DNA from 2 places in the Acidovorax radicis genome. Region 2 is predicted to be linked to the other one. Evidence: riboswitches for the same ligand, from Rfam matches in the RefSeq annotation. Region 2 holds a riboswitch; the other holds the start of a gene.

Region 1 (7,457 bases), 1.6 Mb from region 2:
GTGCGTGGCAGTGCGCCTCCCCGAAAGTGGGGTGCGGCCACCATCAGCAGCTCGTCGGTAAACAAGGGCTCTTGTTCCAGCCCGTCCCACGGGCCGGCGCCCATGCGCACAGCGATGTGGGCGGTGCCCTGGCGCAAGTCCTGTACCTCCAGGCCTGCCAGCAGCCGGATGCGCTGGGCAGGGTGGCGCGCCTGAAAATCTGGCAACCGGGGCAGCAGCCAGTGCAGCCCGAACGATGGCATCAGCGCCACGACCAGCTCGCCCGCACGGGGCAGCACGCGCAATACGCGCGTGGCGTTGCCGATGTCCTGGAGGGCGGCGCGCACCTGCAGGGCGTACAGGCGGCCATTTTCAGCCAGCCGTAGCCCCCGCCCCGCACGCTCAAAAAGCGCCAAGCCCAGCTGTGTCTCCAGCTGGCGCAACTGCTGGCTCACGGCCGAGTGGGTCACGTGCAGTTCGGCGGCGGCCTGTGTCACGCTGCCCAGCCGTGCGACGGCTTCAAAACAACGCAGTGCGTGGGTAGACGGGTAATCGGTATTCATGTCAGTATTTCTAACAGAACATGAAAGAAAAAATCGATAGTGCCCGAGTGGCTTGCGCTATAGCCTTGTGCATCTGACTATTTGAAAGAAAGACTACATATGCAGCTCGTGGGAATGCTGGATTCGCCTTATGTGCGGCGCACGGCCATCAGTTTGTCGCTGCTGGGGTTGGCATTCACGTCAAGGCCGGTCTCGGTGTTCAGCACGATGGAGGCGTTTCGTGCGATCAACCCGGTGGTCAAGGCGCCCACGCTGGTCGCGCCAGATGGCACGGTCTTGATGGACTCCAACCTCATCATTGACTATGCCGAGGCCGTGGCCGGCCCCGCGCGCAGCCTGTGGCCCGCCGAGTTGCCGGAGCGGCTGCAAGCGCTGCGCATCACCGGGCTGGCGCTGGCGGCGTGCGAGAAGGCCGTGCAGATCGTTTATGAGAACGCACTGCGCCCGCCCGAGAAGCGACACGCGCCTTGGCTGGAGCGCGTCGAGCAGCAGCTGGAGGCCGCCTGGGCCGGGCTGGAGCATGGGTTGGCCAGCGCCGCGCCCCCGGCGCCCGCCGGGGGGCAACCCATCGGACAAGCGGGCCTGAGTGCGGCCGTGGCCTGGAGCTTCGCCCGGCTGCTGGTGCCCGCGCACGCCAACCCCGCCCACTATCCCGCCTTGGCCGCCTATGCCGCCCAGGCGGAGACCCTGCCGGTGTTCACGGCATGGCCGATGGCGTGATGGCCCGGCAAGGTGTTTGCCAGTCGCATCCCGGCGTACCGCGCGCCAAAAACCGCTCAGGCCATGGCCTTTTGTGTGCGGTACGACGGCGCTGGCGCCAACCCCTGAAAGTCGAAATCCACCTGGGGCACGCGCCCGCTCACGATGTCGGCAATCGCCTGGCCTGAGCCGCAGGCATGCGTCCAGCCCAGCGTGCCGTGCCCCGTGTTGAGGAAGAGGTTGGCCACCTTGGTGGCGCCGATCAAGGGCACGTTGCTGGGCGTGGCGGGACGCAGGCCCGTCCAGAACTGGGCCTGGCTGGCGTCGCCCGCGCCGGGGAAGAGCTGCTCCACACGCCGCACGATGGCCTCGCAGCGCACGGGGTTCAGGTCGCGGTTGTAGCCGTTCAGCTCCGCCGTGCCCGCAATGCGCAGGCGGTCTCCGCCCCGCTCGCTGGTGTAGCGCGAGAACACCAGCTTGAACTCATCGTCCGTCAGGCTCACCTGGTGCGCCTTGGATGCGTCCTTGACCGGCATGGTCACCGAGTAGCCCTTGGCCGGGTAGATCGGCAGGCGGATGCCCAGTGGCTGCGCCAGCAACGGGCTGAACGAGCCCATGGCCAGCACAAACGCATCGCCACGCACGCGCTCGAAGCGGCCTTCGGCATTGGTCACTTCCACGTGGTCGATGCGCCCGCCCACCTCGCGCAGTGCGGTGATGTGGTGGCCCATGCGGAACTGCACGCCTGCCGCTTCGCACAGCTTGGCCAGCTCGCGCGTGAACTGGTTGGCGTCGCCGGATTCATCCTCGGCCGTGAACGTGGCGCCTGCCAGCTGCGGGCGCATGGGGGCCAGCGCGGGCTCGATGCGCACGGCCTCGTCGGCGCTGATCACCTGGCGCTCGCAGCCCAGTGCGCGCATCTGCTCGGCCGGGGCCAGGGCGCCGTCGAACTCCTTGGCGTTGGTATAGAAGTGCAGGATGCCCTGCGTGCGCTGGTCATACTGAATGCCGGTGGCCGCGCGCAGCTGCTGCAGCACGCTGCGGCTGTAGGTGCCCAGGCGCACGATCTGCTCGATGTTGTGGCGCGTGCGCGCCGGCGTGCAGTTGCGCAAAAAGGACAGGCCCCACAACCACTGGCGCATGTCGGCACGCAGGCGGAACAGCAGGGGGGCGTCCTCCTGGCCCAGCCACTGCAGCACCTTGAGCGGCGCGCTGGGGTTGGCCCAGGGCTCGGCGTGGCTCACCGAGATCTGGCCGCCGTTGGCAAAGCTGGTCTCCGCACCGGGCGCACCCTGGCGGTCGATGACGGTCACCTCATGGCCGAGCTGTTGCAGGAAATAAGCCGAAGTCACGCCGAGCAAGCCGGCGCCCAAAACGATCACGCGCATGATTTTCAAAGCCTTTCTGGGCTCTGGCGCTTGAAAGACGTGCGCTGGAAGCTATGAATTTAATAGCGTGCAGCGGGCGCATGTCTGCCCAAGCTGCCGCTCCCCCTGTCCTTGGTACCTGAGAGATTCACCGCACGGCCCATATGGCGCGCGGTTTGCTCCTTCGGTGCGCCACAACGCTGGTCACAGGTTGGGGCGGCTCTCCAGACGGCTTTGATGAATGGTGCAGTACGGGACCTGAGCGTGTATGGGAGTTTGCGCCTTCGGTGCAGCGGTGAGCCTGTGGCCCGCCGTGCTCTCCTGCGGGGTCGATTCTAGGCGGCATGGCAGCGCCAGAACGGACCTGTGCGCGCTAATGAACGGCAATCGTTGCTGATGCTGGCGTGTGCCCGGGGTCGCCATAATCCGCCGACTTGACCCACCCCAGGATGTTGTTCCATGCCCGATACCGCTTTTGATCCCCAGGCCTGTGCCGCCGTGCTCACCATGGCGCGCCAGGGGCGCACACCTCGGCCACTCGATCTGCCGGCCGCGCTGCGCCCGCGCGATGCGGCCGAGGCCTATGCCGTGCAGGATGTGGTCGTGCGCGAGCGCGGGGCCATTGCTGGCTGGAAGGTGGGCGCTGCATCACCCCAGGCCCTGCCCGCGCGTGCCGCGCTCACCCGTGACTCGGTGTTTGTGGCGCCAGCCAGCTCGGCCGTGCGCCTGCCTGTGGCAGGCTTTGCCGTGGTGGGGGTAGAGGCTGAGCTGGTGTACGAACTGGGCGCCGACCTGCCACCGCGTGCCACGCCCTACAGCGCGGCCGAGGTGCTGGCGGCCATGGTCTCGGTGCGTGCGGCGATCGAGGTGTGCGACACACGGTTTGCCGCATGGGCCCAGCAAGGCGAGTGGAGCCGGTTGGCCGACCAGGCCTGCCATGGCGCGCTGATCGTCGGATCGGGCCAAGAGGATGTGGCCGCAGTGCAGCCGCTGTCGCAAGGGTGCAGCCTGTCGGTGAACGGTTCCGTGGCCGTGCAGCACGCTGCCTGGGGCAACCCGGCGGGCGACCCGCTGCGACTGCTGGTGTGGCTGGCCAACGAGGGCGCACGCAGCCTGGGTGGGCTGCGCGCGGGTCAGTGGGTGACCACGGGTTCATGCACCGGCACCGTGATGGTGGCGCCGGGCACGTTGGTGGTGGCCGACTTCCCGGGCCTGGGCCACGCTGAGCTGCAGCTGGGCTGAGGCCGGCACGGCGTGCACAGAGCATGCCGACCGGTGACTCTTTCCATCAATTGCGACGTGGGTTGTCGGGCTGGTTGTCGCGGCGGTTGGGCACGCCGTCGCCATCGCGGTCCCGATCGGCACGGTTGGCGATGCCATCGCCGTCACGGTCCCAGCCGCCGCGTTGCATCTCCCAGCGGCCATCACGTTCGACCCAATGGGGCTGGCGATACTGGTAGCCCGTGCGCGCCTTCACCCAGTGGCCCCGCACCCATTGGTGGCGGTTGCCGCGCCATTCCCAATGGCCTTCTTCCCACACCTGGCCACGGCGAGGGCGGGGCATGGCCTCATGGCGCGGCGGTGGTGGCGCTGGAATCACATGGTAGGTAGGCGCAGCCTGGTGCATGCGTTCGGGCTGGCCCGACTGGATGATGACAGTGCCCTGCGTGGCGGCCTGTGCGGGAGCAAAGGCCATCAGTGCCAACAGGGCGAAAGAGGCTGCGGTGAGAGTGTGGCGGGCCATGAAGGTCTCCTGTCTGTATGTTGTTGCTTGCGAAAGCAAGCGGGCTGGCTGGCTGGTAGATCGTGAGCGCGTGGCTGGGCTCACCGTGTAGGTATTGCGCGGGGCGGTGTGTCAGGCGAAGGCCATGGTTGGTGGCCAGGCCCAGTGAGGTCGCCCCACGCTGCGGCTGTGGTGGATGGGTTCAGCGGGCTATTGGCGGTAAGGGTTGTCCGGGCGGCGATCGCGGCGATTGGGGACGCCATCACCGTCGCGGTCGCGGTCATGGCGGTTGGCAATACCGTCGCCGTCTCGGTCCCAGCGCCCGGGCTGCATGTTCCAGCGGCCGCCATGTTCCTCCCACCGCGGCTCGCGGTAGTGATAGCCGGGGCGGGCCTTCACCCAGTAACCCTGCATCCAGACATGGCGGTGGCCGCGCCATTCCCAGTGGCCGGGTACCCACGCCATGCCACGGCGGGGGCGGGGCATGGCTTCATGGCGGGGCGGTGGTGGCGCCTGGTACTGCACCATCACCGGCGCGGGGCGCTGGTAGTGGGGCGAGCCAGACTGGATGACAACAGTGGCGCTGGTCTGCGCCTGCGCCTGCGCCACCGTAGCGGCGCCCAGCGACAGCAGTGCGATAGAAACAGCGGCGAGTGCGTTGCGGGCCATGGTGATGATCTCCTCAAAAAGGCTCCTTGCGGAACCGGAGACTTGATGGTGCGGACGCTGCGTCAAGCGGGTGTAGGCGAACTGCGAAGTCTTGTGAAGTTGTGTTTCCTGAGGCCGCGCGGGGTGGGCTGGAAATCCGGCAAAGACGGTCCTCGCTGGTGTCTATTTTTGCACTCGAAGATCCAAGCCAAATAGGCCTCTGACGCTTGATGGTAAAGCGAAAACAGCTATAAAAAGTGTAGTAATGTACGCCCCGCGCTGTAGGGGCGGTGTCGCACTCCACCCGCAAAAAAACTGCCGCGGCCCAGGCCAGGAACGCCATCCCAGCGCCGCCCGCAGCGAGGGCGTTGTTCCCCTCTGGGCAGGGGTTATCGCCGCATCGACGCAAACGCCTCAAACTCCCAGCTGCGCATGGCCAGCAGCAGGGTGTAGCCCTCGCGCTCGCGGTCGGGCAGCTTCTGGTCGGCCAGGTGCTGCTGGGCAAAGTCCTGCGCCACGCGCTGCATGCGTTCCATGAAGGCGGGCGCCAGGCTGCGGCTGATGGCGCCATGCACCAGCAGCACGCCTTCGCCCGGGCCGTCAAAGCCGCCCGCAAAGTAGTCCAGCAGTGCGTGGTCGCGGAAGTAGTTCATCACCGGGCCGTGGGGGCGCCAGCGAAAGGTCTTGGCGAGTTTGAGGCGGTAGCGGTTCAGCGGGCGCAGCTCGATGATGCCGATACGGTCGAGCTGCGCGAGGTATTTGATGCCCTCGGCTTCGGTGAGCCGGTAGGTGGTGGTCACCTGCTCCAGCGTCCACTGGCTCAAAACGCAGATCGCCATGAGCAGCAGCTTCTTGTCGGCCACCACGGCGCGCTCTTGCTCCTGGCCCAGCTCTTTCAGCAGGGGTTGTTCGTCGGCCACGCGCCGCGCCAGGTCGGCAAAGTCCAGCGCCAGTGCGCGGCAGATGGCGTCGATGCGCGACAGCGGCATGTCGCCCTTGGCCAGCATGCGCTTGACGCTGGACTCGGCCATGCCCAGCGCCTGCGCCAGGTCGGCGTAGGTCATCTGCGCGGTCTTGAGTTCCTTCTTGAGGGCGAGAACGAGGTCGGCGGTGGTGCTCATGGGTATCGATTATCAATACTCAAGGTAGATCGGGTAGCCCTTTGTGCTGCTTTTTGAGCGATGAACGCGGCGGCATCACACACACTGCGCGGCATCAATCAGCTGCCTATGGATGCAACGACCATGACCTATCGCGACGCCCTTTCTCAGAAACCAAAACCCTCCGCAGGCCTGACAAGGCAGGAGTTGTGGCTGCTGCTGGGTGCCGCCGCGCTGCTGGCAGCCGCCGTGTTCGGGCCGGTGTGGCTGGACAGCAGCCACCAGCATGGGTTTGCAGACCAGAGGGTGCTATGGGGCATCCCTTGCGCAGGGGATGTGTTGAGCAACCTGCCGTTTGCGCTGGCGGGCCTATGGGGGCTGGCCGCGCTGCGGCGCGTGGCGCCCGGCGGGCTGGATGGGTGCTCGCGTGTGCTGGCGGTGTTGTTTTTTGCGGGCCTGGTGGCGACGGCTGTGGGCTCGACGGCGTACCACTGGCAACCGCAGGATGCAGGCCTGCTGTGGGACCGGCTGGGCATGGTGCTGCCGTTTGCGGGCTTGCTGGGGCTCGCAGCCAATGGCCGGGTGAGCCGCAGGGCAGGCTGGGGGGCGGCGGGCGCTGTGTTGGTGGCCGGGCCCCTGGCCGTGTGGTGGTGGGCGCGGTCTGGCAACGTGATGCCCTGGGCCGTGGTGCAACTGGGCGGCATGGTGGTGGTGGCGGCTCTGGCGCTGTTGCCGCGACGCCAGGGTGCTCTGGCGGTGCACCTGGGGGCGGTGATCGCGATGTATGCCCTGGCCAAACTCTTCGAGGCCGCCGACCACGCCGTGTTGGACGCCACGGCGCAGTGGGTGTCGGGCCACAGCCTCAAGCATGTGCTGGCAGCGGGCGCTGCCTGGCCGGTATTGCTGGCACTGGCGGCATTGCGCCGCAGCGTCGCCAAGGGCGCGCTGCGCGTCACGCCATCCGGGCAGAATGGCGCCCACACCGTGGGTGTCGCCCGCCAGCTCCGCGCCTGAGTTGCAGGGCGCTGGACACAGCAACACAAAAAACACAGCCAATCCATCGGAACGAGGAGAAAACATGCACCCCGAAACCCCCTCCGCCAGCAGGGCGCCCGCGCACGAGGACCCGAACCAGTTTGCCCTGCTGCGCCAGCGGCGGTTTGCGCCGTTTTTCTGGACGCAGTTCTCGGGTGCGGCCAACGACAACCTGTTCAAGTTTGCGTTCACCGTGATGGTGACCTACCAGCTCAGCGTGTCGTGGCTGCCGCCTGCCATGGCGGGGCTGGTGATCGGGGCGCTGTTCATCCTGCCGTTTTTGCTGTTCTCGGCCACGTCGGGCCAGCTCACCGACAAGTTCGACAAGACGAAGATGATCCGC
Region 2 (7,457 bases):
GCGCGGCGCGAGGTCTCGCCGATCACCGACAGCATGTGCGCTTCGTCGGCCGCGTCGATGCCGATGTGACGGGGCAGGAATTCGGTGGCGTTTTCAAGCTCGCCAAGCGGCAAGGCGGATTGCATCAACATGGTGGGGCAGTCTCGAAGAGGGAATCGGGGTCAGGCGTTCTTGGCGAAGTCGGCGTAGGTGGCTTCATCCAGCAGCGCATCGAGCTGGCTGGCGTCACTGAGCTTGACCTTGAAGAACCAGCCGGTATTGAGCGGGTCGGAGTTGGCCAGCGAGGGGTCGGCACGCAGGGCTTCGTTCACTTCGGTGATCTCGCCAGAGACGGGCATGTACACGTCGGCGGCGGCCTTCACGGACTCCACCACGCCAGCGACATCGCCTTGGGCAAGGGTCTTGCCCACTTCGGGCAGGTCCACAAACACCACATCGCCCAGCGCGTCTTGCGCGTGGACAGTGATGCCGACCACGGCTGCATTGGCGTCAGCGGCGTTGATCCATTCGTGGTCTTTGGAGAATTTGACGGTCATGGGAAGGCTCCTCAAGCAACTAGAAAAATGAAAGGAATCTGCAATGTAGCGGCCGCAGGCGCGCTCTGTGCGCTGCGCCGGGCGAAATCAGCCGCGGAAGTAGTTGGCGGGCAGGAACGGCATGGCGCGCACTTCCATCGGCACGGCCTTGCCGCGCACGATGGCGTTGACGCGCGTGCCGATGGCGGCAAACGCGGGCGCGATATAGCCCATGGCCACAGGCTCGTTCACCGTGGGGCCCAGCAGGCCGCTGGTCACTTCACCAATCTTCTGGCCATCGGTGTTTTGCAATTCGGTGTGTTCGCGCACAGGCACACGCTCCAGCGCGACCAGGCCCACCCGTTTGCGCGGCAGACTGGCGGGGTTGTCGATCTGCGCCAGCACCTTGTCAGCGCCGGGGAATCCGCCTGCGCGGGCGCCACCCGTGCGGCGCACCTTCTGGATCGCCCAGTTCAGCGAGGCTTCGGGTGGTGTGGTGGTGGTGTCGATGTCATTGCCATACAGGCACAGGCCGGCTTCGAGGCGCAGCGAGTTGCGCGCGCCCAGGCCAATGGGCTTGACTTCCGGCTGCGCCAGCAGCGCGCGGGCCAGAGTGTCGGCTTGTGCGGCGGGCACCGAGATCTCGAAGCCGTCTTCGCCCGTGTAGCCGCTGCGGGTCACGAAGCAGTCGCAGCCTGCTATGGAGAAATTGCCGCCTGTCATGAACACCAGCTTTTCCACGCCGGGCGCCAGGCGGGCGAGGGCGGTGGCGGCCTGTGGGCCTTGCAGGGCCAGCAGAGCATGGTCGGGCATGGGAGAGACCTTGCAGCGCTGGCCAATGCGCGCCTGGATGTGGGCCATGTCGCCCACCTTGCAGGCGCCGTTCACGATGACGAACAGGGTGGGCTCGCCGTTCACCACGCCCTGGTTGAAGAACATCAAATCGTCGATGACCGTGCCCTCGTCGGTGAGCAGCAGGCCGTAGCGCTGTTTGCCCACGGGCAGGTCGATCACGTCCACGGGCATGAGGGTTTCAAACGCCGCAGCCGCATCGGGGCCGACGAGCTTGAGCTGGCCCATATGCGAGACGTCGAACAGTCCTGCCGCGCTGCGCGTGTGCTGGTGCTCAGCCATCAGGCCCGCAGGGTATTGCACGGGCATGGAATAGCCTGCAAACGGCACCATGCGGGCGCCCAGCTCGATGTGCAGGGCGTTCAGGGGCGTGGTGAGCAGGGGGGCGGCGGTGGCAGGGGTAGAAGCGGTCAAGGCGGAACTCCGGGGCAAATAGGGGCCGCGACCACCATGGGTCACGGAATTTGCCCTGCTGTCCGCTCTACCTGAGAGATTCACCGCAGCGCCTTGGCTGGCCGTGCGGTTTGCTCCTTCGGTGGGTGGCCTCGCGCACAGTTTTCATGTGGGGGCCACCTCTCTCCAGCAAGGGAACGCCCGCATCACTGCGGGCGGTTGTCAGTCCTTTTGCCTGAGCGTTCGGCTGCTGCCTGCGCCTTCGGCGGTGCGGTTGTCCTGATGGCAAGACGGAGCACTCTCTCCTGACCCGACGAATTCTAACTACTTTGCGTAGACCAGATCGCGAAGTGCCAGCGAGATCGAGGGGACGTACGTGATGATCAACAGGCACACCAGGATCACGCCGACAAAAGGCAGCAGGTGTTTGATGATCCGGTCCAGCGAGATTCTGGCTACCGTGCAGGCTGCAAACAGGTTCACGCCAAAAGGCGGCGTGATCATGCCGAGCGCCAGGTTCACAACCATGATGAGGCCGAAGTGCACAGGGTCAATACCGAAGTGCATGGCCACGGGCGCCAGGATGGGGGCCAGCACAATGATCGCCGCGCTGGTCTCGATGAACATGCCAATCACGAACAGCGCTGCATTCACGCCAAGCAGGAACAGGGCAGGGGACTGCAGCACTGCCTCCAGCCAGCGGCCGATGGCATCCGGCACACCAGCGCGCGTGATAAGGAAGGCGAACAACCCGGCGTTGGCGATGATGAACATGATCACCGCCGACGAGATGGCCGACTTGCGCAGGATGGCGAACAGATCCTTGAGCTTGATCTCGCGGTAGATCACCAGACCCACGACCAGCGCGTAGAACACGGCCACGGCCGATGCCTCGGTGGGGGTGAACACACCGCCATATATGCCGCCCAGAATGATCACGGGCATCAGCAAGGCCCAACCGGCCTGCAGCGTGGCCTTGCCAAAGGGCATGCGCCCATCGCCGTCGTTCTTGCCCCAGCCCTTGTACTTGCAGTACGCCCACACGAAGAACATCAGCGCGCCACTGATCAGCAACCCAGGGCCAAAGCCTGCAATGAACAGCTCGCCAATCGATACCTCGGCGCTCACGCCGTAAAGGATCATGGGGATGGAGGGCGGAATGATCACGCCCAACTCGGCGCTCGTGGCCTGCAGGGCCGCAGCATAGCTGGTGGGGTAGCCATGCTTGATGAGCGCAGGAATCAGGATGGCGCCGATGGCGAACGTGGTGGCCACCGACGAACCTGATACGGCCGCAAAGATCATGCAGGTCAGCACGCAAGTCATGGGCAGGCCACCCTGCACGCCACCGACGATGCTCTTGGCGAACTCGACCAGGCGGCGCGAGATGCCACCGGTTTCCATCAGGTTGCCCGCCAGAATGAAGAACGGAATGGCAGCCAGCGGAAACTTGTTGATGGCCCCGAACATCTCCTTGACGGAAATGAGCATGCTCGCGTTGGATGCCTGGATACCCAGGATGGATGCGAGTCCGATGGATACGGCCACTGAGACGGTGAGCGCAAAGCACAGCACCATCGTTGAAATCATGACCATGCTCATCGTGTTGCCCCCACGCTCGGCATTGCATGTCCTCGCTGCCCTTTGAGAGGGGCGTTCATTGGTTTGAGGCGGCTCGGCGCGGCGTTCATTGGGCGGTCTCCAGTTCCATACGCAGTGGGTCGATGAGGTTGCCGATGATGCCGATCACACAAAATAGTCCACCCACCGGCATGGCGAGATAGGCCCAGAACATGGACACGGACTCCAGCCCTGCCATGCTCTGAACGCCGCCGCGTTGGGCGTAGTCCCAGCCCCACCAGATGATGATGCCGATCAGGGTCAGGGCGGCCAGCGCCACCACCCAGTCCAGCACCCGCTTGACGCGTGGCGGACTCCAGCGGTACAGCACGTCCACGCTCACCATCGCACCCTGGCGAAAGGCGGCCGGGATGGCCAGAAAGACCATCCAGATCAGGCTGAAGCGGATGAGCACTTCTGTCCACTCGGCAGGCTGCTCCAGTACAAAACGCGTCACGATCTGGAACATGCCCAGCGATGCCGATAGGGCCAGCATGGCGCACGCCCCCAGCATGGCGATGAACGTGGTCCAGCGCTCAAAGGTCAAAAATGAATTTTTCATGGGGCAATGCCGACCGTGGAGTGATAGGCAGGGTGATGGCAAATGAACACGGGCAGGTAAAGAATGAAAACGCCCGTTAGCGCAATGGCTACGGGCGTTTTTAGCTATTTTATCAATAGCGTTGACCGAAAGGCCGAGTTACTTGAAATTGCGGATCTTGTCGAGAGTGGCTTTGCCGAACTGCTTTTCGAACTCGGCATTGACGGGCGCCAGCGCGGCCACAAACTTGGCTTTGTCCACGTTGTCGATCACGGTCATGCCTTTGGCGCGCAGATCCGCAACGCCCTTGGCATCGTCTTCGTCAACCCGTGCACGGTTGGCCTTGGTGCCTTCCTTGGCAGCGTCGAGGAACGCCTGTTTGTCGGCAGCGCTTAGCTTGTCAAAGGACGCCTTGTTCATCACAAAGATACAAGGCGAATACACGTGGCCCGTGAGCGTGAGGTGCTTTTGCACCTGGTCGAACTTGGCAGAGATGATGACAGGCAGCGGGTTCTCCTGTCCGTCGACGGTGCCTTGCTGCAACGCGGTAAACACTTCAGGGAAGGCCATGGGTGTGGTGATGATGCCAAAGCCCTTGTAGGCTGCGATGTGCACGGGGTTCTCCATCGTGCGCATCTTCAGGCCCTTGAGGTCGCCCGGCTCTTTCACATCACGCTTACTGTTGGTCATGTGGCGAAAACCGTTTTCGGCCCAGGCCAGGGCCTTGAATCCTTTGGCATCAAACTTGGTCAGCATCTCCTGACCGATGGGGCCGTCGAGCACGGCACGCGCATGGGCCTTGTCGCGGAACAGGAAGGGTACGTCCAGGATCTTGGTTTCAGGTACGAAATTGGGAATGGGACCGGTGGAGCTGAACGCCAGCTCCTGCGTGCCCAGTTGCACGGCTTCAATCGATTCGCGCTCGCCACCCAAGGCACCGTTGTAGAAGGTCTGCACCTTGTAGCGGCCGCCAGTGCGCTTTTCGACTTCCTTGGCAAACGTGTCGATGGCCACGCCCTGGTGGGAGTTCTGGGCGGTCGAAATGCTGATGCGCATGGTGGTCTGCGCGGCAGCAGTGGCCACAAAACCCAGAGCAAGGCTCAGGCCGATGACGAGTTTGGACAATTGCATGGTGTCTCCTGTTGTGTGGGGCCGCTGGCCTCGATAAAGAATGCGCCTATGGGCGCAGATGCGGTGGAGTGGCAGCAGTCAAATTATGGCGGTGCAACATGGCCCCAGGCATCGGGGTTTGTGCTGGTAAGCGTGCTTATTAATGCGGCATGCCATGCCGCTGGTGACGCCGCTTGTGGCGATCTCCCCCACGCTGCCAAACGTCGGGGCGGTGCCTAAAAGCAGTAGGGCCTGGGCTTTGGGCTGCATGGCTCACCACCCATCGCCATGCGGGCTCAAAATGCCAAGGGCCCCGCGCTGGCGGTAACCAGCCGGGGCCTTGTCAGTTCGTGCACTCCGGTAAGAGCGCCTTGATGGATGAAGTATGCGCGGCAGTCCGAAGATGAATTTGCTGAAATCAGTCCATTTGCACTTGTTTTCAGAAGAATTTTCTGTAAAGCGGTGTTTTGCTGAATAATCAGGCTAATGGATCGACTGGATAGAAAAATTCTCGCTGTGCTCCAAGGCAATGCCCGCGCCAGCCTGCAAGAGATCGGGCAGGCCGTGGGGCTGAGCGCTTCGCCGTGCTGGGGCCGCATCAAGAAGATGGAAGAGGCCGGCATCATCCAGGGCTACACGGTACGCATCGACCCCCAGGCGCTAGATCTGGCCGACACGGTGCTGGTGCAGGTCACGCTCGACAGCCATTCCGACAACACGCTCGAAAAATTTGGCGAGACGCTGGCCAGTATTCCCGAGGTGATCGAGGCGCACCTGGTTTCCGGCGACTACGACTACCTGTTGCGTATCGTCGTCAAAGACACGCGCGACTACGAGCGCTTGCTGCGCGAGAAGCTCTACAAGATCAAAGGCATTCGCCACAGCCGCTCCAGCTTTGTGCTGCGTACGCTGAAGAAGGCTGATCTGCCGCTGTTCGCGGGTTAGCCTCGCGCGACAGCGGCAGCACACCACAGCCACAACTTTCATAAAAAAAGGCCTGCAATGCAGGCCCATCAAGCGCAAGGCGCTATGAATATTGATTACATGCCCGAGTAGTTCGGGCCGCCGCCGCCTTCAGGCGTCACCCACACGATGTTCTGCGTGGGGTCCTTGATGTCGCAGGTTTTGCAGTGCACGCAGTTTTGCGCGTTGATCTGCAGCCGCTGCGCATCGCCGCCTTTGGTGGTGTCAGGCACAAACTCGTACACCCCTGCCGGACAGTAGCGCGCCTCGGGGCCCGCGTACTTGGCCAGGTTGATGTTCACCGGCACGCTCGCGTCCTTGAGCGTCAAGTGCGCGGGCTGGTTTTCTTCGTGGTTGGTGTTGCTGATGAAGACGCTGCTCAAGCGGTCAAAAGTCAGCTTGCCATCGGGCTTGGGGTAGACGATGGGCTTGCACTGGGCGGCGGGCTTCAGGTAGGCGTGATCAGGCTTGTCACGGTGCAGCGTCCAGGGGATATGGCCGCGCAGCACAAACTGCTCGAAACCGTTCATCAGCGTGGCGGTGGTCAGGCCGTACTTGAACCAGTTCTTGAAGTTGCGGTCCTTGTTCAGCTCGGTGTGCAGCCAGCTCTTTTCGAAGGCTTCGGGGTAGGCCGTCAGTTCGTCGTGCTGGCGGCCTGCCACCACGGCGTCGTAGGCGGCTTCGGCGGCCAGCATGCCGGTCTTGATGGCGGCGTGGCTGCCCTTGATGCGGCCCACGTTCAGATAGCCCGCATTGCAACCGACCAGCGCGCCGCCTGGGAAGATGGTCTTTGGCAAGGCGTTGATGCCGCTGGCGTTGATGGCGCGCGCGCCATACGAGAGGCGTTTGGCCGTGACTTCGCCCTTGTCGTTTTCGAAGTAATAGCGGATGTTGGGGTGGGTCTTCCAGCGTTGGAATTCCTCGAACGGGCTGAGGTAGGGGTTGGTGTAACCCAGGCCGGTGACAAAGCCCACCGCCACCTTGTTGTTCTCTGCGTGATAGAGGAACGCGCCGCCGTAGGTGTCGTTTTCCATCGGCCAGCCAGCGGTGTGCAGCACCAGGCCAGGCTGGTGGCGGGACGGGTCGATTTCCCACAGTTCCTTGATGCCGATGCCAAAACTCTGCGGATCGCGGTCCGCGTCGAGTTGGTAGCGTGCGATGAGCTGCTTGCCCAGATGGCCGCGCGCACCCTCGGCAAACACGGTGTATTTGCCCAGCAACTCCATGCCGAGCTGAAAATTCTCGGTGGGCTCGCCGTCTTTGCCTATCCCCAAGTTGCCGGTGGCAACGCCTTTGACCGCGCCGCCTTCGTTGTAGAGCACTTCAGCCGCGGCAAACCCGGGGAAGATCTCCACGCCCAGGGCTTCGGCCTGTTCCGCCAGCCATTTGGTCAGGTTGCCCAGGCTGACGATGTAGTTGCCGTGGTTGTGCGCGAAAGGCGGCAAAAACATGTTGGGCACACG

The links. A riboswitch is a leader RNA that binds a small molecule or an ion and turns the genes downstream of it on or off. The one in region 2 is predicted to bind glycine.
Region 1: linked by a shared signal. The riboswitch ahead of KI609_RS20435 (D-amino acid dehydrogenase) and the one ahead of gcvT (glycine cleavage system aminomethyltransferase GcvT) in region 2 are both predicted to bind glycine.

What each region holds. Positions count from the first base shown of each region.
Region 1 is NZ_CP075184.1:4,461,458-4,468,914, reverse strand. Features, by position in the region: gene KI609_RS20445 (LysR substrate-binding domain-containing protein) at 1-542, opposite strand, end outside; gene KI609_RS20440 (glutathione S-transferase family protein) at 642-1,262, shown strand; gene KI609_RS20435 (D-amino acid dehydrogenase) at 1,319-2,629, opposite strand; glycine riboswitch at 2,725-2,846, opposite strand; gene KI609_RS20430 (2-keto-4-pentenoate hydratase) at 3,068-3,850, shown strand; gene KI609_RS20425 (YXWGXW repeat-containing protein) at 3,897-4,352, opposite strand; gene KI609_RS20420 (YXWGXW repeat-containing protein) at 4,542-5,000, opposite strand; gene KI609_RS20415 (helix-turn-helix domain-containing protein) at 5,369-6,100, opposite strand; gene KI609_RS20410 (hypothetical protein) at 6,224-7,093, shown strand; gene KI609_RS20405 (MFS transporter) at 7,158-7,457, shown strand, end outside.
Region 2 is NZ_CP075184.1:2,899,828-2,907,284, reverse strand. Features, by position in the region: gene gcvP (aminomethyl-transferring glycine dehydrogenase) at 1-131, opposite strand, end outside; gene gcvH (glycine cleavage system protein GcvH) at 162-536, opposite strand; gene gcvT (glycine cleavage system aminomethyltransferase GcvT) at 624-1,781, opposite strand; glycine riboswitch at 1,830-1,960, opposite strand; glycine riboswitch at 1,974-2,078, opposite strand; gene KI609_RS13255 (TRAP transporter large permease) at 2,085-3,362, opposite strand; gene KI609_RS13250 (TRAP transporter small permease) at 3,448-3,942, opposite strand; gene KI609_RS13245 (TRAP transporter substrate-binding protein) at 4,081-5,052, opposite strand; gene KI609_RS13240 (Lrp/AsnC family transcriptional regulator) at 5,518-5,976, shown strand; gene KI609_RS13230 (electron transfer flavoprotein-ubiquinone oxidoreductase) at 6,072-7,457, opposite strand, start outside.